Regions from separate parts of the Micromonospora sp. SD19 genome, predicted to be linked through region 2. Evidence: riboswitches for the same ligand, from Rfam matches in the RefSeq annotation. Region 2 holds a riboswitch; the other holds the start of a gene.

Region 1 (10,215 bases), on a different contig from region 2:
CGCACCGCCGGGCGCAGCGCGCGGACGCTCTGGGCCAGGTACCCGAAGGTGGAGTAGACGTTGGGGTCGCCGATGGTGGCGAACGCCAGCGACCGTGCGCCCGCGTCGATCGCCTCGACGACCACCCGGGCCGCCTCGTCCCACGCCTGCGCCCGGCGCGCGGTCACCCCACCCCGGTCGTCCAGCGCGAACGGCAGCCGACGCAACCGGTCCGCGGCGACGTGCTGCCGCACTGTCGCCTCGGCCCGCCCGGCCTGCGCGCCCGGCGGCGTCGGAGCGGCGGTCGCGCCGGGTTCGGCCCGGTCCGCCATCACGGGTACGAAGACCAGGTCGGCCTCGCCCAGCAGCCGCACCGCCTTGACGGTGAGCAGCTCCGGGTCGCCGGGGCCGACACCGACCCCGGTGAGCGTGGCGGTCATCGGGCCGCCTCGACCAGTCGGCGGGCCGCGCCGGGGTGACCGGCCCAGTGGGTGTGCAGGTAGGACGCGTGCACCCGGCCGGAGACGAAACCGTGCTCGGCGTCGTTCCACCGCCACGCCGGTGCGTCGCCGTGCCCCGGGTCGGTGGTGGTGCGGTGGAACTCGTGGCCGCGTACCTGCGCACCGGCGCGGGCCACCGGGGAGTCGGTGCTCGCCACTGCCTCCCGGTAGCCGAGGGTGAGCCGGTCGGTCATCCGGGCGGTCAGGTCCAGCCGACCGCACATCGGTACGCCGTCCAGGGACCGCCCGAGGTAGAGCAGCCCGGCGCACTCGGCCACGATCGGCCCGTCGAAGTCGGCCAGCTCGGCGCGCAGCGCGGTGTTGTCGGCAAGCGCCTGGGCGTACGCCTCGGGGAAGCCGCCGCCGATCACCACCGCGCGGGTGCCGGTGGGCAGCGCCGGGTCGCGCAACGGGTCGACGGTGACGACGTCCGCGCCGGCCGCGGTGAGCAGTTCGGCGGTCTCCGCGTACGAGAAGGTGAAGGCCGGACCACCGGCGAGCGCGACGCGTGGTCGCTCGACGCCGGCCGCCCCGCCGACGGCGGCGACCGGGTTCCACGCCGGGGTCGTCAACGGTGCGGCGGTGCGGGCCAGGTCGAGCACGGCGTCGACGTCCACCGTGGCCTCGACCAGTTCGGCAAGGGCGGTGACGATGGCGAGCGACTCGGGTGCCCGCTCGGCGACCGGCACCAACCCGAGGTGCCGGGCCGGCGCGGCCACCTCGGCGGCGCGGGTGACCGCCCCGAGCACCGGTACGCCCACCTCGGCGAGGGCGTCGCGCAGCAGTGTCTCGTGCCGGGGTGAGCCGACCCGGTTGAGGATCACCCCGCCGATCCGAACCGCCGGGTCGAACGCGGCCATGCCGAGGGTGAGCGCGGCGGCCGAACGGCCCTGCGCGGTGGTGTCCAGCACCAGCAGCACCGGTGCCTCGATCAGCCGGGCGACGTGCGCGGTGGAGGCGAAGTCACGCCGGCCCACCGCGCCGTCGTGCAGGCCCATGACGCCCTCGACCACGGCGACGTCGGCGGGCGTGGGGACGCTCGCGCCGTGTCGCAGCAGGGGGGTGATCAGGTCGGGCCCGACCAGGAACGGGTCGAGGTTGCGGCCGGCTCGTCCGGCGGCGAGGGCGTGGTAGCCGGGGTCGATGTAGTCGGGGCCGACCTTGTGCGGGCTGACGGCGAGTCCCCGTCGGCGGAGCGCGGCGAGCAGCCCGGTGGCGACCGTCGTCTTGCCGTGGCCACTGGCCGGGGCGGCGACCACCACCCGGGGCAGCGCCCACTGCCCGCTCACCATTCGATGCCCTTCTGGCCCTTCTGGCCGGCGTCCATCGGGTGCTTGACCTTGGTCAGCTCGGCGACCAGGTCGGCGGCGGCCACCAGGCGCGGGTCGGCGTCCCGACCGGTGATCACGACGTGCTGGAAGCCGGGCCGGTCGGCCAGCGTGGCGACCACCTCGTCGACGTCCACCCAGCCCCACGTCATCGGATAGGTGAACTCGTCCAGCACGTACAGCCCGTACCGTTCGGCGGCCAGGTCACGCTGGATCTGCCGCCAGCCCTCCAGGGCGTCGGCGGCGTGGTCGGCGTCGCCGCCGCGCTGGATCCAGGACCAGCCCTCGCCCATCTTGTGCCAGGCCACCGGCGCGCCCTGGCCGGTGCGCTCGTGCACCTCGCCGAGGGTCCGGAAGGCGCTCTCCTCCCCCACCCGCCACTTGGCGCTCTTGACGAACTGGAACACCCCGACCGGCAGGCCGGCCGTCCAGGCCCGCAACGCCAGCCCGAAGGCCGCCGTCGACTTCCCCTTCATCTGCCCGGTGTGGACCATCAACAGCGGCCGGTGCCGCCGCTGCCGGGTCGTCAACCCGTCAGCGGGCACCACGCTCGGTTGTCCCTGCGGCATCAGGCCGTCCCCCATCCCTCGTCCAGGTGTCCCGCGATCTTGCGGTTTCTGTTGCTCATATGCGTGCTTGGTCCGTTATGCCGCGACAGAAAGTGCACGATCGCGGGGGTGGGGGTGGGTCAGGGATTCCAGGGGGGTTCTTGGGGCATTCAGCTGGGTGGCCAGGCGGGTGGCCAGGTGGAGGCGGACCGGGCCGGACTCGCAGTCGACGACCACGCAGGCAGCGTTGGTGGCGGCCAGGACCTGCGCCGCCGCTGCCGCCCGGTCCAGTGGGCGGGTGCCGGCGGTGGCCCGACCATCGGTGACGATGAGGACCAGCGGGCGGCGCTTCGGATCGCGCAGGCGCTCCACCCGCAGCAGGTCGACGGCGGCGAGCAACCCCTCGGCCAGCGGTGTCCGCCCACCGGTGGGCAACTCGGCCAGCCGGGTCGAGGCGGCCAACACCGACGAGGTCGCCGGCAGCAGGGTCCGGGCACCGGCACCCCGGAACGCGATCACCGCGACCTTGTCCCTGCGCTGGTACGCGTCGGTGAGCAGGGCGAGCACCGCGTCCTTCACAGTGGTCATCCGCTGCCGGGCCCCCATCGATCCGCTCGCGTCCACCACGAAGAGCACCAGGTTGCCCTCACGCCCTTCGCGAACCGCCTCCCGCAGGTCGTCGCGGCGCAGTCGCAGCGGACCGGTGAGCCGGCCCCGGGCCGCCTGGTGCGGCGCGGCGGCGCGGATCGTGGCCGGCAGGTGCAGCGCGCCGACCCGGCCCGCCGGCACCCGCGCGCCGGTGGTGCGGCCCCGCCCGGTCCGGGCCCGCGACCGCCGGCCCGGCACCCCGTCACCCAGGCCGGGCGCGGTCAGCGTCCGCGCCCGCAGCCCACCCCGGGGTACGGCCACCGGCTGCGACTCCCCGCCCCGGGTCGGGTCCTCGGCACCGGCCGACGCTCCCCGGCCACCGGGCGTCCCCGCGTTCCGACCGTCGCCGTTCGGGTGCTGCGGCCAGCGGTCGTCGCCCCGGTCACCCGGCTGACGCTGCGGCCAGCCGTCGGTACCGTCCGGGCCGTCGGTGCGCCCGTCCGGGCCCGCGCCGTCACGTGCCGTCGAGTACCCGGCCGACCCGGGTTCGCCCTGCTCGACCCCGTCATCGCCGGCGTCGCCGCCCTGGGCTCCGCCGACAGCCGGGCTACTCCCGTTCGGGCCGCCGTCACCGGCCGGGCCACCGCCGTTGGGGCCACCGCCGTTGGGGCCACCGTCGTCGGGGCTGTCGGGGCCGTCGTCGTCCGGGTCGTCGGGGTGGGCGTCCTGGGCGCGCTGCAACGCCTCGTCGAGGCGCTTCTCGTCCAGGCCGGGGGTGTCGAACGGGTCGCGGCGGCGGCGGTGCGGCAGGGCCAGCCGGGCGGCCACCCGGACGTCGTCGATGGTGACCCGGTCCCGGCCGTGCCAGGCGGCGTGGGCGAGGGCGGTGCGGGCGGTCACGATGTCGGCGCGCATCCCGTCCACGTCGAACGCCGCGCACACCTCGGCGATCTGCCGCAACGCGGCGTCCGGCAGTCGTACCCCGGGAAGTCGGCGGCGGGCGGCGGCCACCTGGGCGGCGACCTGGGCGTCCGCGTCCGCCCACCCGGCGGCGAAGTCGACTGGGTCGGCGTCGGCGGCCAGCCGGCGGCGGACCACCTCGACCCGGATCTCCGGGTCCCGGCTGGCGTTCACCTCCACGGTGAGCCCGAACCGGTCGAGCAACTGCGGGCGCAGCTCGCCCTCCTCCGGGTTCATCGTGCCGACCAGCAGGAACCGGGCCGCGTGGCTGACCGAGACGCCCTCCCGCTCCACGTGGCTGCGGCCCATCGCCGCCGCGTCGAGCAGCAGGTCGACCAGGTGGTCGTGCAGCAGATTGACCTCGTCGACGTAGAGCACCCCCCGGTGCGCGGCGGCGAGCAGACCCGGCTCGAACGCGCGGACCCCCTCGCCGATCGCCTTCTCCAGGTCCAGCGCGCCGACCACCCGGTCCTCGGCGGCGCCCACCGGCAGCTCGACCAGGCGGGCCGGGCGGGTCTCGGCGGCGGCGTCGGCCGGATGCGGGCCGTCCGGGCAGGCCGGGTCGGGCCCGGCCGGGTCACAACCGAACCGGCAACCGGCCACCTGGCGCACCGGGGGCAGCAGCGCGGCGAGGGCCCGCACGGCGGTGGACTTCGCGGTGCCCTTCTCGCCCCGGACCAGGACCCCGCCGATCGCCGGGGAGACCGCGTTGAGCAGCAGGGCCAACCGCATGTCGGCCATACCGAGCACCGCGCTGAAGGGATAAGTCGCCACGGCGCCTCCTTTCGTTCGCGACTGCGAGGCTCGCAAAACCGGCTCACTCCTCGCGCTCACGCCCGGTCCTCCAGGTCGCCCTCGCTGGCCAGGTACGTGTCGCGCAGCCGGTCGAGGGTGCTCGGCTCCGGTGCGGCCCACAGCCCCCGGTCGGCGGCCTCCAACAGCCGCTCGGTGATGCCGCGCAGCGCCCACGGGTTGGACCGCTCCAGGAACTCCCGGGTGGTGTCGTCGAAGAGGTACGCGGCGGCCAGGTGTTCGTACATCCAGTCGTCGACGACACCAGCGGTGGCGTCGTAGCCGAACAGGTAGTCCACTGTGGCCGCCAGCTCGAACGCGCCCTTGTAGCCGTGCCGGCGCATCGCGGCGATCCACTTCGGGTTGACCACCCGGGCCCGGAACACCCGCCGGGTCTCCTCACCCAGCGTGCGGGTGCGCACGTCGTGCGGCATCGCCGAGTCACCCACGTACGCCTGCGGTGACGTGCCGGTGAGGTGGCGGACCATCGCCACCATCCCGCCGTGGTACTGGAAGTAGTCGTCGGAGTCGACGATGTCGTGCTCGCGGGTGTCCTGGTTCTTCACCGCCACCGCGATCCGGGCGAACGAGCGTTCCATGTCGGCGCGCGCCTCCCGCCCGTCCAGGCCCCGGCCGTACGCGTAGCCGCCCCACACCGCGTACACCTCGGCCAGGTCGGCGTCGCTGCGCCACGTCCGGGCGTCGATCAGGGGCAGCAGCCCCGCCCCGTACGCGCCGGGCTTGGAGCCGAAGATCCGGGCGGTGGCCCGCCGCTCGTCGCCGTGCTCGGCGAGGTCGGCGGCGACGTGCGCGCGCAGGTAGTTCTCCTCGTCCGGCTCGTCCAGGGCGGCGACCCGCCGGACGGCGTCGTCGAGCAGCGCCACGACGTGCGGGAACGCGTCGCGGAAGAAACCGGAGATGCGCACCGTGACGTCGACGCGCGGCCGGCCCAGCTCGGCGGTCGGCACCACCTCGATGCCGGTGACCCGCCGGGACCTGTCGTCCCAGACCGGCCGGCAGCCCAGCAACGCGAGCACCTCGGCGATGTCGTCACCCTGGGTCCGCATGGCGCTGGTGCCCCACACTGTCAACCCCACCGACCGGGGGTACCCGCCGGTGTCGGCGAGGTGCCGGGCCAGCAGCGAGTCGGCGAGGGCCACCCCGACGTCCCAGGCGTTGCGGCTGGGGATGGCCTTCGGGTCGACGGAGTAGAAGTTGCGGCCGGTGGGCAGCACGTTGACCAGGCCCCGGGTGGGTGAACCGGACGGGCCGGGCGGCACGAACCTCCCGTCGAGCGCGCCGAGGGTGTGGGTCAGCTCGTCGGTGGTCCGGTCCAGGCGGGGCACCAGCTCGGTGGCGGCGAAGCGCAGCACCGCGGCGGCGTCCGGGATCGGTTGCCCGGTCACCTCCGCCACCACGGCGTCGACGGCGTCCACTGCCCAGCCCTGGGTCTCCATGCCGACGACCAGCCGCCGCGCGAGCGCTTCGATGAGGTCGATCGCGTCGGCGGCGGTGCCGGCCGGCCCGTCCACCACATCGGTGAGCGCCGTGGGCAGCGCCAGTCGCTGTCCCGGCGTCGCGAGCAGTTCCTGCTCGTCGAGCAAGTACGCGACGGCGAGGGCCTGCCGCAGACCGGGCAGTGCGCGGGCGCCGCCCCAGATCTGCGGGGCGCGCAGCACCGCCAGGACCAGGTTGACCCGTGCCTCGCCGGTGGGCGCGTCGGCGAGGATGTGCAGCCCGTCGCGGATCTGCACGTCCTTGACCTCGCAGAGGTACCCGTCGAGGTGCAGCACGAAGTCGTCGAAGTCGTCCGGGTCGGGCATCGCCTCGGCGTGCAGGTCGTGGTGCAGCTCGGCGGCGCGCACCAGGTTCCAGATCTGGGCCCGCACGGTGGGCACCTTGGCCGGGTCGAGGGCCTGCACGGTGGCGTACTCGTCGAGCAGTTGCTCCAGTTTGGCCAGGTCGCCGTAGGTCTCGGCGCGGGCCATCGGAGGGACCAGGTGGTCGACGACCACGGCGTGCGCCCGCCGCTTGGCCTGGGTGCCCTCACCGGGATCGTTGACGATGAACGGGTACACCAGCGGCAGATCGCCGAGGACCGCGTCGGGCGCGCAGTCGGCGGCCAGGCCGAGGCCCTTGCCGGGCAGCCACTCCAGGGTGCCGTGCTTGCCCAGGTGCACCACGGCGTCCGCGCCGAAGCCGCCGTCCGCGACCGGCGCGGTCAACCAGCGGTACGCGGCCAGGTAGTGGTGACTCGGCGGCAGGTCCGGGTCGTGGTAGATGGCGATCGGGTTCTCCCCGAAGCCGCGCGGCGGCTGGATCAGCAGCACCACGTTGCCGAAGCGCAGCCCGGCGAGCACGATGTCGCCGCCCTCGGTGTACAGCTCGCCGGGCGGCTCACCCCAGTGTTCCCTGATCCGCTCCCGCAGCTCGGCCGGGACCTGGTCGAACCAACGCCGGTACGTCGGCCCCGGTATCCGGGCCTCGGCGCCGGCCAACTGCTCCGGGGTGAGCCACTCCACGTCGTGGCCACCGGCGGCGATCAGCGCGTGGATCAGCGCGTCGCCGTCGGCGGGCACCGGGCGCTCGCCCAGGTCGTAGCCAGCGTCCGCGAGCGCGGCGAACAGCCGCACCGCCGACGCCGGGGTGTCCAGGCCCACCGCGTTGCCGACCCGGGAGTGCTTCGTCGGGTACGAGCTGAGCACCACGGCGACGCGCTTGTCGGCGGCCGGCACGTACCGCAGCCGGGCGTGGCGCACCGCGATCCCGGCGACCCGGGCGGCCCGCTCGGGGTCGGCGGCGTAGACCGAGAGCCCGTCGGCGTCGATCTGCTTGAACGAGAACGGCACGGTGACGATCCGGCCGTCGAACTCGGGGATGGCCACCTGCATGGCGGCGTCCAACGGGGACAGCCCGGCGTCGCTGTCGGCCCACTGCGCCCGGGTGCTGGTGAGACAGAGCGCCTGGATGACCGGCACGTCCAGGGCGGCCAGGACGCCGACGTCCCAGGCGTCCTCGTCGCCGCCGCCGGAGGCGTCGGCGGCGACCGCACCGCCAGCCGCGAGCACGGTGACCAGCAGCGCGTCACAGCGGGCGAAGAGCCCGAGCGGGCCGGCGTCGGCGGTCAGCCCGCGCAGGGAGCCGCAGAAGATCGGCAGCGGGTTGCCGCCGGCCGCCCGGACCGCCTCGACCAGCACGTCGATGAAGCCGGTGTTGCCGGCCAACGCGTGTGCCCGGTAGAAGACGATCCCCACTGTGGGCCGGTACGGGTCGGCCAGGTGCGCGCCGTGCACCCCGTACGCCGGGGTGCGCGCGGGCGGGGCGAACCCCTCACCGGTGAGCAGCACCGTGTCGGAGAGGAACCGCGCCAACTGCCCCAGGTTGTCCGGGCCGCCCTCGACCAGGTACGCCAGCGCCTGGGTCGCGACACCGGACGGCACGGTGGAGCTGGCCATCAGCTCCGCGTCGGGTGTCGCCTCGCCGCCGAGCACCACCGTCGGCACGCCGGTCGCGAGCACCGCGGCGAGGCCGTCCGGCCACGCCTGCCGACCGCCGAGCAGGCGTACGACGACGAGGGCGACCCCGTCGAGCAGGGCGGGCACCTCCTCGACGGTGACCCGCGCGGGGTTGGCCAACCGGTAGTCGGCGCCGCTGGCGCGGGCGGCCAGCAGGTCGGTGTCGGCGGTGGAGAGCAGCAGGATGCGCACGGCAGGCTCCGGAGAGTGACGTCGACGCGCTCGCCGATGCGAGCTGGCGACGTGGGATGGGCGCGGGGTTCAGCAGGCACCGCGACCCGGGCGGCTCACCGGCGCGGGGCCGACGGCGGCGGGTGGCGCGGTGGGGAACTCAGCGGTGAACGGCGCGGGAGCGTGCGGATGCCGGCGCGTCAGTGCGGCCGGGGCGGGGCGCGGCGGGGCGTCCGCCGCTCGGTTCGCGACGGTGATCGTCGGTCACAGAGACGCCATGCGTCATCGGGTCCTCCTCGGGTGTCCACGCCCTGGGGTACGTCCCGACGGCCGAAGTATCCTGGCTTCCGGATCGACGCTCTCCCCCGGCCTTCCAACCGCAGACACACGGCCGTGACTCACGAGGGGGGATCGCTCCCCGGTGACAGTGGCGGGACCGCGTCGGATTCGCACCGACTTCCTTCACTGCCGTCAGGCTGCGAATGCTGCCACACCCCCGCGCCGCCGGTCAACGCGGACCCCACCCCCACCCGACCACGCTCACCACATTGACCTGCGAAAATATCGGCGCGCGCGGGTTGCCTCTCACCACGCTGGCGGGCTGGGCGACTGGTTGATCGGCCTCGCGGACTGCCCCGTGGCAGGGGGCGGAGTGTTCACGCGGCCCCTTTGGAGCTGATGTCGTAGACGATTCAGCCGCCTCGACTTCCGGCCCGCGCCTCGGCTTCAGGTCCGGACCTACGGCGATGTCGCCAACGATTCAGCTCCAAAGGCGCCGAACGACACATGCCCGGGACCGACCACGCCACGCGCGACGACCGACACCGGTCGACGCCCCGATCAGCGGGCGTGGCGTTCCGGGTGGGCCCGACTCCAGGTCCGCATCCGCTCCGGGTAGCCGGTGCGCGCCGCCTCGTACAACGGCACCGCGTGCTTGCGGGCGATGGCCCCGGCCGCGCGGGGCGTTCCGGTACGGCGGCGGATCCACTCGCCGTCGTGGGCGATCGCCACGACCGTGGTGTCCGTCGCGGTCGTCTCCGGCTCCAGGTAGAACTCCACCCCGCGCCGGGTGGCGACGAACGCCTCCAGCGCCGCGAGGTCGTCGCGGGTCGCCTCCCGGTCCAGCTTCGTCGGGGTCGTCTCGGCACCCCGTGACCGGCGACTGAACCAGCTCATGCCCCGCCCCTCTCCTCGACGCCCTCCAGTGCAGCACCGATTCCTGGCAATAGGCTGCACGCCCGGTGGGAGAGAGCTGATCCGGGTCGGAAATCCCTGTGGAACCCGCGGCGGGTGGGCGGTGTCATGTGGGTGATGCGAACGGAGGCTGCCCTGGACGACGAGGCGCTCGTCACCCGTGCTCGGACAGGTGACCTGGAGGCGTACGACCTCCTGGTCGCCCGGCACACCGCGTCCGCGTACCGGACGGCGGTGCTGCTCGGTGCCGGCTCGGACTCCGAGGACGTCATCCAGGAGGCGTTCGTGAAGGCGTACCGGAAGCTGTCCCGTTACCGGGGCGAGGCGTCCTTCCGGTCGTGGCTGCTGGCGATCGTCGCCAACGAGACCCGCAACCTGCACCGCTCCCGGGGCCGGCGCGACGGGCTCGTGCTGCGGGCGGCGGCAGCGGACCCCACGTCCGAGGTCGCCGAGGACGACGCGGTCGGCGCGGTCCTCGCCGGGGAGCGCCGGGCGTCGCTGGTGCGGGCCCTACGGCAACTGCCGGTACGCGACCGCGAGGTGATCGTCTGCCGGTTCTTCCTCGATCTCAGCGAGGAGGAGACGGTGGCGACGCTGGGCTGGCCCCGGGGCACTGTGAAGTCGCGCACCTCCAGGGCGC
Region 2 (10,215 bases):
GGCCTGTCGGAGCGGCGGTTGGGTGCCGCCCTGCGCTCCCGCCCGCGCGACGAGTACGTGGTGTCGACGAAGGTCGGCCGGCTGCTCGTGCCGTCACCGGAGGCGGCGCACCGACGGGACCCGGAGGGTTTCGACGTTCCGGCCGATCATCGCCGGGTCTGGGACTTCAGCCGCGACGGCGTGCGCCGTTCGTTGGAGGCGAGCCTTCGGCGCACCGGCCTGGACCGGATCGACGTGGTGTATCTGCATGATCCGGACGAGCACTGGAAGCAGGCCGCGTACGAGGCGGTTCCGGCGTTGGTGGAGCTGCGCGAGCAGGGCGTGATCGGTGCCGTCGGTGCCGGCATGAACCAGTCCGCGATGCTGGCCCGGTTCGTGGCGGAGACCGACGTGGACGTGGTGATGTGCGCCGGCCGGTACACGCTGCTGGAGCAGGGCGCGTTGACCGACCTGCTGCCCGCCGCGCAGGAACGCCACGTCGCTGTGGTGGTCGCCGGGGTCTACAACTCCGGGTTGCTGGCCCGGGACATGCCGCCGACCGACGCCGTCTACGACTACCGGCAGGCGCCGGCGGAGGTGATCGACCAGGCCCGCCGGATAGCGCGGGTCTGCCAGGCGTACGGCGTCACGTTGCCCCAGGCGGCGTTGGCGTTCGTCCGTCGCCACCCGGCCGTGGTGTCGACGGTGGTCGGCATGCGTGACGAGGCCCAGGTGACCGAGACCCTGCGCCGAGCCGACGTCGACGTCCCCGATCAGCTCTGGGCGGCCCTGTACGACGAAGGGCTGCTCGACGTGCAGTCGTGAGCGGTCACGAGCGGGCCGTCTCGATGTTCGCGTCGGCGTCGTCGGGCAACCCCTGCAACGACTCCTCCACACCGATCAGGTGGTTGGCCATCCGGGTGCGGGCCCGCTCCGGGTCGCGCGCCACGAGGGCCTTCAGGATCGCCACATGTTCGTCGTGGGTCCGCAGGTCCGCGCCCTCCTCGTGCAGGCTGCGCCAGAGCCGGCCGCGGATGGTGCGCCCGGCGAAGGCCTCGATCAGGCCGACGAGCACCGGATTCTCGGCGTGCACCGCGATGATCCGGTGGAAGGCGATGTCGATCTCCATGATCCGCTCGTGGTCCTGCGGCGACTGGCCGACCAGCCGGGCCGCCTCGTCGAGCAGGTCCCCCGCCTGAGCCAACGCCTCGTCGGTGATCCTGGTGGCCGCCAACCGGGCGGCCTCGCACTCCAGCAGTCGCCGGACGGTGTGGATGTGCCGCGGGTCGCCCTGGCCCTGGAAGTCGACCACGAAACCCATCGGGGCCAGCAGTTGCGGGGCGTCGAGGTTGGTGACGTAGGTGCCGTCGCCCTGGCGGATGTTGACGATGCCGAGGATCGACAGCGCGGACATCCCCTCGCGCAGCGAGCCCCGGGAGACGCCGAGCGACTCGGCGAGGTCCTTCTCGACGGGCAGCCGGTCACCGGGCCTGAACTGCCCTTCGAGGATCATCCGTTTGATGCCGTTGACCACTTCGTCTGTGCGAGACATGCTTCCCCTAGCGGCCGACGGGGGTGGCCTGTCCACCCGCGATCACGTACGCCTCCGGAGATGACACGGTAGTCGGGTCTGCCGCGGCCCAGTAGTGGCCGTCGGGAAACCGGTAGAGCGTGACCGACTCCTGACGCATCCGGGTGGAGTAGCCGGGCTGGCTGGGCAGGACGTATCCGCTTCCCGAGCCGGTGTCACGGATGATGCACGGGTCGGTGAAGTGTTCGTGCAGGTGGTCGACGAACTCGGTGACCCGGTTGGTGAGATCCCCCGAGATCGCCACGTAGTCGAGCACCGAGACGTGTTGGACCATCTCGCACAGCCCGACTCCGCCGGCGTGGGGGCACACCGGGATGTCGAACTTCGCGGCGAGCAGCAGCACGGCGACGATCTCGTTGATGCTGGCCAACCTGCCGGTGTCGAGCTGGCAGAAGTCGATGGCCTCGGCCTGGAACAGCTGCTTGAACATCACCCGGTTGTGGCAGTGCTCGCCGGTGGCCACGCCGATCGGAGCGACGGCACGGCGAACGGCGGCGTGGCCGAGGATGTCGTCGGGGCTGGTCGGCTCCTCGATCCAGAGCGGCTTGAACCGGGCGAGGGCGCTGACCCACTCGATGGCCTGGCCGACATCCCACACCTGGTTGGCGTCGATCATCAGGTTGCGGTCCGGACCGAGGATCTCCCGGGCGATCGCGCAGCGGCGGATGTCGTCGTCGAGGTTGGCGCCGACCTTGAGCTTGACGTAGCCGTAGCCGCTGTCCACCGCCTCCTGGCACAGCCGGCGCAGCTTGTCGTCGCCGTAGCCGAGCCAGCCCGCCGAGGTGGTGTAGGCGGGGTAGCCGGTCCGGTCGAGTTCGGCGAGGCGGGCGGCCTTCGTGCTCTCCTTGGCGCGCAGGATGGCCAGCGCCTCGTCCCGGGTCAGGGCGTCGGAGAGGTAGCGCAGGTCCGCGATGTCGACAAGTTGCTCGGGGGACATGTCGACGAGCAGTCGCCACAGTGGCTTGTCAGCGACCCGGGCGGCCAGGTCCCACGACGCGTTCAGCACGGCCGCCAGCGACAGGTGGACGACGCCCTTCTCGGGGCCGAGCCAGCGCAGCTGCGAGTCGGAGGTCAGGAGGCGGTAGACAGCGCCCATGTCCGCCGCCATCGTCGCCACGTCCAGGCCCACGAGGCGCTGTGCCTGGTGGACCGCCGCCGCCGCGACGATGTCGTTGCCACGGCCGATGGTGAAGGTCAGCCCGTGCCCCGCGAGCGGCGCGCCCGCGCCGTCGACGCCGTCGGTGTGCAGCACGACGTAGGCCGCCGAGTAGTCGCCGTCCTTGTTCATGGCGTCTGACCCGTCAGCGGTCAGGGAGGTGGGGAAGCGGACGTCCTCGACGGTGACGGCAGTGATCTGCGGCATGCGCTCCTCGCCCGGCTAGGCTAAAGATCAGATGATCACTGGGAGTATACGGACGGCTCGTTGAGCGCGTCAACGTTGTCGATCACTAGGGACACCCAGACATATGATGTTTGTGTCGGCTGTCGACCCGCTGGCCACTGTCGACACCGGCGCGGAGAATCGTGCCTCCGTTGCCGGCGCCCTCCGGCGCGGCGCGCGCGGCCCGGGTGGTGACGGTGGTCACCGCGCTGGCCGCCGACACGCCCGAAACCGACATGTGGGGTGTGACAACGGCTCCGTCCCTATATATGGTGTCGAGCGCAGCTGGTTCGGCCGCTCATCCGGCGCGGTCGAGGCAACAGGGAACCCGGTGGAAATCCGGGACTGTCCCGCAGCGGTGAGTGGGAACGACCGCCGTCATCAGCACTGGGCCACCCATCGGCCTGGGAAGCGACGGCCACTAGGAGACCGGCGAGCCCGGTCGTGCCCGCGAGTCCGAAGACCTGCCAGCGCGCCGCGTACCCGAACCCGGGTGCGCGGCGGTCCGAGGCCGCGTGGGACGGCTGACGCCACCTGATCCCACGCCGCGCCGGCGTGGCGTCCGTCGGTGTCTGTCTCCTCGCGTCCGGGCCACCAGGTCTCGAACTCCGAGGAGCGAGTGGTGACAGTCACCCAGGTAGTCCCGGCCGGCGCCGACACGCCCGCGCGGCGGACGCCCATGCGGGTCCGCAAGCGCGACGGCGCGACCGAACCCGTGGACGTGAACAAGATCGTCCGGGCGGTGGAGCGGTGGGCCGACGACCTGACCGACGTCGACCCGATGCGGGTGGCCACCCGCACCATCAGCGGCCTCTACGACGGCGCCACCACCGCCGAACTGGACCGGCTCTCCATCCAGACCGCCGCTGAGATGATCGGTGAGGAGCCGCAGTACTCCCGCCTCGCCGCGCGGCTGCTGGCCGGCTACGTCGACAAGGAGGTACGCCGGCAGGGCGTCACCTCGTTCAGCGCGGCGATCCGGGTCGGCCACGCCGAGGGTCTGATCGGTGACGACACCGCCGTGTTCGTCGCCGCGCACGCCACGACCCTCGATGCCGCCGTCGACCCGGACGGCGACCGCCGGTTCGAGTACTTCGGCCTGCGCACCGTGTACGACCGCTACCTGCTGCGCCATCCCACCAGCCGACTGGTGCTGGAGACCCCGCAGTACTGGCTGCTGCGGGTGGCCTGCGGCCTGTCCCGTACGGCGGACGAGGCGGTCGGCTTCTACCGACTGATGTCCAGCCTGGCCTACCTGCCCAGCTCACCGACCCTGTTCAACTCCGGGACCCGGCACACCCAGATGTCCTCCTGCTATCTGGTCGACTCCCCGCTCGACGAGTTGGACTCGATCTACGCCCGGTACGCCCAGGTCGCCAACCTGTCCAAGTTCGCCGGTGGCATCGGCATCGCGTACTCCCGGGTCCGCTCCCGCGGCGCGCTGATCCGGGGCACCAACGGGCAGTCCAACGGGATCGTGCCGTGGCTGCGCACCCTGGACGCGAGCGTGGCGGCGGTCAACCAGGGCGGCCGGCGCAAGGGCGCGGCCTGCGTCTACCTGGAGCCGTGGCACCCGGACATCGAGGAGTTCCTGCACCTGCGGGACAACACCGGCGAGGATGCCCGGCGCACCCACAACCTGAACCTGGCCAACTGGATCCCGGACGAGTTCATGCGCCGGGTCGAGGCCGACGAGGTGTGGTCGCTGTTCGACCCGCACGAGGTGCCCGAGCTGCCCGACCTGTGGGGGGAGCGGTTCGACGCCGCGTACCGGGAGGCCGAGGCGCAGGGCCGGTACGTGCGGCAGGTCCCGGCGCGGGAGCTGTACGGCACGATGATGCGCACCCTGGCCCAGACCGGCAACGGCTGGATGACCTTCAAGGACGCGTCGAACCGGCTGTGCAACCAGACCGCCGAGCCGGGCAACGTGGTGCACCTGTCCAACCTCTGCACCGAGATCGTCGAGGTGTCCAGCGACGCCGAGACCGCCGTGTGCAACCTGGGCTCGGTGAACCTCGCCGCCCACCTCGGCGACGGCGGCATCGACTGGGAGCGGCTGCGCGCCACGGTGCGGACCGCGGTGACCTTCCTCGACCGGGTCATCGACATCAACTACTACCCGACCGCGCAGGCGGCGGCGAGCAACCCCCGCTGGCGGCCGGTCGGGCTCGGGCTGATGGGCCTGCAGGACGTCTTCTTCGCACTGCGGCTGCCCTTCGACTCGCCGGCCGCCCGGGAACTGTCCACCCGGATCAGCGAGGAGCTGTACCTGACCGCGCTGGAGACCTCCGCCGACCTGGCCCGCGACTTCGGCGCGCACCCGGCGTACCCGCAGACCCGGGCCGCGCGGGGCCAGCTCCAGCCCGACCTGTGGGGTGTCGAGGGTACGCAGACGGCCCGCTGGGATGCCCTGCGCGAGCGGGTCGAGGCGCACGGGCTGCGTAACTCACTGCTGGTGGCGGTCGCGCCGACCGCGACCATCGCCTCGATCGCCGGGTGCTACGAGTGCATCGAGCCGCAGGTGTCCAACCTGTTCAAGCGCGAAACCCTGTCGGGGGAGTTCCTCCAGGTCAACACCGCTCTGGTACGCGAGCTGAAGGCCCGCGGTCTGTGGACCGAGCGGATCCGTTCGGCGATCAAGCGGGCCGAGGGGTCGGTGCAGGACATCGCCGAGCTGCCGGCCGGCGTACGGGAGTTGTTCCGCACCGCGTGGGAGCTGCCGCAGCGGGCGTTGATCGACCTGGCCGCCGCCCGCGCCCCGTTCATCGACCAGTCCCAGTCGCTGAACCTGTTTCTGGCCGCACCGACCATCGGCAAGCTCTCCTCGATGTACCTGTACGCCTGGAAGGCCGGCCTGAAAACCACGTACTACCTGCGCTCGCGCCCCGCCACCCGGATCCAGCAGGCCACCGTCGGCGCTGTCTCGCCCGTCGCCGTCGACGCGGAGGCGCTGGCCTGCTCGCTGGAGAACCCCGAGTCGTGCGAAGCCTGCCAGTGAACCCCGCCGACGCCACCACCACCGATACGAGGACCACGCACATGCTGCTCGACCCCGGGATGGACCTCACCCTGCGCCCGATGCGCTACCCGCACTTCTTCGACCGGTTCCGCGACGCCATCCGCAACACCTGGACCGTGGAGGAGGTCGACCTGCACGCCGACCTCGCCGACCTGGACAAACTGTCGCCGGCCGAACGGCACCTGGTCAGCCGCCTGGTGGCGTTCTTCGCCACCGGCGACACGATCGTCGCCAACAACCTGGTGCTCAACCTCTACCAGCACGTCAACAGCCCCGAGGGCCGCCTCTACCTGTCCCGGCAGCTGTTCGAGGAGGCGGTGCACGTCCAGTTCTACCTCAACCTGCTCGACACGTACGTGCCCGACGAGACCGAACGTTTCGAGGCCTTCGCGGCGATCGAGAACATCCCCTCGATCCGGCGCAAGGCCGAGTTCTGCTTCCGCTGGATCGACTCGCTGGGCGACCTGCGGGAGCTGCGGACCCGCGACGACCGGCGGACGTTCCTGCTGAACCTGATCTGCTTCGCCGCCTGCATCGAAGGGTTGTTCTTCTACGGCGCGTTCGCCTACGTCTACTTCCTGCGCTCGCGCGGCCTGTTGCACGGCCTCGCCTCCGGCACCAACTGGGTGTTCCGCGACGAGTCCATGCACATGGCGTTCGCGTTCGACGTCGTCGACACCGTCCGTGCCGAGGAGCCGGACCTGTTCGACGACGACCTCGCCGACCAGGTCCGGCAGATGCTCACCGAGGCCGTCGAGTGTGAGGTGCAGTTCGCCGAGGACCTGTTGGGTCGCGGCGTGCCCGGTCTGACCCTGGCCGACATGCGGGAGTATCTCCAGCACGTCGCCGACCGCCGCCTCGCCCAGCTCGGCATCCCGGCGCACTACGGGTCGAGCAACCCGTTCGCCTTCATGGAGTTGCAGGACGTGCAGGAGCTGTCCAACTTCTTCGAGCGGCGGGTGTCGGCGTACCAGGTCGGGGTGAGCGGCACCGTCGCCTTCGACGACGATTTTTAGGCGGCAACCGATCCGGGGGCCTGGCGTCGCTTGGTGAGCCACCGCATCACGTGCAGGGGGTGCGACGCCGGGTCCTGGATCGGGTGGAAGACGTGTTCGACAACGCCGTCGGCAATGATCAACGTCAGCCGCTCGTAGAGTGTCATGTCGCCAGCGGTACGGGTCGGCAGGCGCAGCGCGGCGGCCAGGGTCAGCCTCGGGTCGGGGATCAGCGGGTAGGGCAGCCGCAGCCGGTGCGCGAGTTCCCGCTGGTAGCCGGTCGACTGGGCGGACAGTCCGTACACCCGGGCGGCGCCGGCGGCGCGCAGCTCCGCGTGGTGGTCGCGGAACCAGGCGGCCTGCTCGGTGCTGCCCCGGGCGCCGTGGATCTCCAACAGCCCGTTGGGCAGGTCGACGCCCGGTCGCCCGGTCAGCGGGTAGACGAAGATGACGGTGCGTCCGGCGCCGAGCGCGCCAAGGTCGACCGGGCGGCCGTCGGTGCCGTAGAAGGACAGCTGTGGCATCGTGGCGCCGACCAGCCCGGTGGGGTCGGCGCCCTCCACCTGACTGCCGGGTACGACCTGGGTCGCGGCGGCGTCGAGGCGCGCGTCCAACGCGTCGCGCTGGGCGGTCAACCTGCCGATCCGTTCCTGCAGGTTGGTGATGGTGCTGCGGTACGTGGCCACCGCCGCCGCGCACACGTCGGTGTCGTCGGCACCACCGGCGATCGACTCGACGAACGGGCGGGTCTCCTCGACGGTCAGGCCGAGCGCCATCAGCTCGCGGATCTGGGCGACCAGCCGCACCGCGATCGGGTCGTACTCCCGGTAGCCGTTGCTCAACCGCCGGGGCACGACCAGCCCGGCCGACTCGTAGTACCGCAGTGCCCGGACCGTGGTTCCGGTCCGTCGTGCCAACTCACCCACCCGCATCCCGCGACCCTAAACCCGCACCCCGGGGTACGGGTCAACGTGTCCATCGTCGCGGTGTCAGGGCCGCCGTTTCCTGCCAGTCTGGCGGTGAAACAGCAGCTTGAGCAGGGAGTGTGCGATGACGGCAATCAGTCGGGTGCGGGGTCGGCAGATCCTCGACAGCAGGGGCAACCCGACGGTGGAGGCCGACGTGGTCCTCGCCGACGGGTCGACCGGCCGGGCCGCCGTTCCGTCCGGCGCGTCGACGGGGGCCAACGAGGCGGTCGAGCGGCGCGACGGGGACCTGACGCGTTTTCACGGCAAGGGGGTGAGCGCGGCCGTCGCCGCGGTCAACGGGGAGATCGCCGACGCGGTGCGCGGGTTCGACGCGGAGGACCAGGCCCTGATCGACGAGACGATGATCGACCTCGACGGTTCCAAGGACAAGGGCCGACTGGGCGCCAACGCGATCCTGGCGGTGTCCCTGGCGACCGCGAAGGCGGCGGCGTCGGCCCACCGGCAGCCGCTCTACCGCTACGTCGGTGGGGTCGGCGCCCGCCTGCTGCCGGTGCCGATGATGAACATCATCAACGGCGGCGCGCACGCCGACAATCCGCTCGACTTCCAGGAGTTCATGATCGCCCCGGTCGGCGCGCGGACCTTCGCCGAGGCGGTGCGGATGGGCTCGGAGGTCTTCCACACCCTCAGGGCGTCCCTGGCCGCGGCCGGGCACAACACCAACGTCGGCGACGAGGGTGGCTTCGCGCCGAACGTCACGGACGCCGACGAGGCACTGCGGTTCGTGTTACGCGCCATCGAGGACACCGGTTACCAGCCCGGATCCGACGTGCTGATCTGCCTCGACCCGGCCAGCTCGGAGTTCTTCCACGACGGCGTCTACGACTACGTCGGCGAGGGACGTCAGCGCACCGTCGACGAGCACATCGACTACCTGCTGGACCTGATCTCCCGGTACCCGATCAGCTCGGTCGAGGACCCGATGGCCGAGGACGACATCGCCGGCTGGCAGCGGCTGACGGCGGCGGCGGGGGAGCGCGTGCAGTTGGTCGGCGACGACGTGTTCTGCACCGACGTCGACCGGCTGCGCGACGGGATCGACGGCGGTTACGCCAACGCGATCCTGGTCAAGGTCAACCAGATCGGCACGCTCACCGAGACCCTGGCGACGGTGGACGCCGCCCACAAGGCCGGGTACCGGGTGGTGATGTCGCACCGCTCCGGCGAGACCGAGGACACCACCATCGCCGACCTGGCCGTCGGCGTCGGTTGCGGGCAGATCAAGACCGGTTCCCTGTCGCGCTCGGACCGCACTGCCAAGTACAACCAGCTCATCCGCATCGAGGAGGAGCTCGGCGACCGCGCCCGCTACGCCGGTGGCCGCTGACGGCGGTGCGACTACCGTCGACTGGCGCACGCCACACAGGTACGCGCTGACGGGCGGGCGGCGAGACGCTCGGCGGGAATGGGACGCAGACACCGTTCGCACACCCCGTAGCTGCCGTCGTCCACCCGTCGCAGCGCGACGTCCAGCTCGGCCAGGCGTCGGCGGGTGGCGTCCAGGACGGCGATGAGCTGCGCGCGTTCGAAGGCGATCGTGGTGCCCTCGGGGTCGTGTTCGTCGTCGGCGTTGGACGACCGGGACGCCTCGAAGAGGCTCCGCAGGTCGCCCTCCAGGGCGGTGGCCTGAGCCTCGGTCTGCGCGCGCAGCCGTTGCAGTTCCTCACGCGGGTCACTGGTCATCGCCGTTCCACGGTACTGCTACACGAAGTTGCGGGTGTGCAGCGCGGAGAGCGCCGCCGCCTCGTCGGGCCGGAAACCCAGCCGGACGAGGCGGCGCTGGCGGCCCTGGTCCATGGCGTCTTGCAGAGCCCGCACCCGGTCGAAGCCGGCGGACACGTCGTCCGGATGCCACCCACCCGCCGCGAGCGTCGGATCACCGTCCGGTGCGGGCGTTGTCCCGGTGCGGTCGGCTGTGCCCGTCGTCCCGGTCGATGCGCAGCTCACGTTCCAATTCGGTGATGACCGCCCGCAGGTCGTCCAGCCGTTGGGTGAGCGCGATCCGGTCCACCTCGTCCGGTACGCCGTCGCCGTCCTCGTCGTACCCGGGCGCCAGTCGCTCGGTCATCTCCAACCGGCGGGCCTCCTCCATCGAGTTGACGATGACCGCGATGAGGATGTTGAGCAGCAGGTTGACGGTGATGACCACGTAGCTGACGTAGTAGAGCAGCGTCCATGGTGAGATCGCCATGCCCTGCTCGATGAGGTCCGGAAGCGTCTCCAGCGACAACAGCACGAACAACGTCAGCAGCGATCGGCCG

What was found. A riboswitch is a leader RNA that binds a small molecule or an ion and turns the genes downstream of it on or off. The one in region 2 is predicted to bind cobalamin.
Region 1: another riboswitch for cobalamin. It lies ahead of cobN (cobaltochelatase subunit CobN); the one in region 2 lies ahead of ACX27O_RS31045 (ribonucleoside-diphosphate reductase subunit alpha).

Annotation. Positions count from the first base shown of each region.
Region 1 covers NZ_JBTLMN010000002.1:439,869-450,083, reverse strand. The annotation lists gene cobI (precorrin-2 C(20)-methyltransferase) at 1-419, opposite strand, end outside; gene ACX27O_RS09215 (cobyrinate a,c-diamide synthase) at 416-1,771, opposite strand; gene cobO (cob(I)yrinic acid a,c-diamide adenosyltransferase) at 1,765-2,376, opposite strand; gene ACX27O_RS09205 (VWA domain-containing protein) at 2,452-4,737, opposite strand; gene cobN (cobaltochelatase subunit CobN) at 4,734-8,402, opposite strand; cobalamin riboswitch at 8,693-8,869, opposite strand; gene ACX27O_RS09195 (hypothetical protein) at 9,222-9,557, opposite strand; gene ACX27O_RS09190 (RNA polymerase sigma factor) at 9,693-10,215, shown strand, end outside.
Region 2 covers NZ_JBTLMN010000014.1:106,154-116,368, forward strand. The annotation lists gene ACX27O_RS31030 (aldo/keto reductase) at 1-804, shown strand, start outside; gene ACX27O_RS31035 (FadR/GntR family transcriptional regulator) at 809-1,531, opposite strand; gene ACX27O_RS31040 (enolase C-terminal domain-like protein) at 1,539-2,933, opposite strand; cobalamin riboswitch at 3,221-3,437, shown strand; gene ACX27O_RS31045 (ribonucleoside-diphosphate reductase subunit alpha) at 3,631-5,949, shown strand; gene ACX27O_RS31050 (ribonucleotide-diphosphate reductase subunit beta) at 5,991-6,986, shown strand; gene ACX27O_RS31055 (MerR family transcriptional regulator) at 6,983-7,897, opposite strand; gene eno (phosphopyruvate hydratase) at 8,016-9,281, shown strand; gene ACX27O_RS31065 (TraR/DksA family transcriptional regulator) at 9,293-9,637, opposite strand; gene ACX27O_RS31070 (hypothetical protein) at 9,656-9,793, opposite strand; gene ACX27O_RS31075 (ion transporter) at 9,831-10,215, opposite strand, start outside.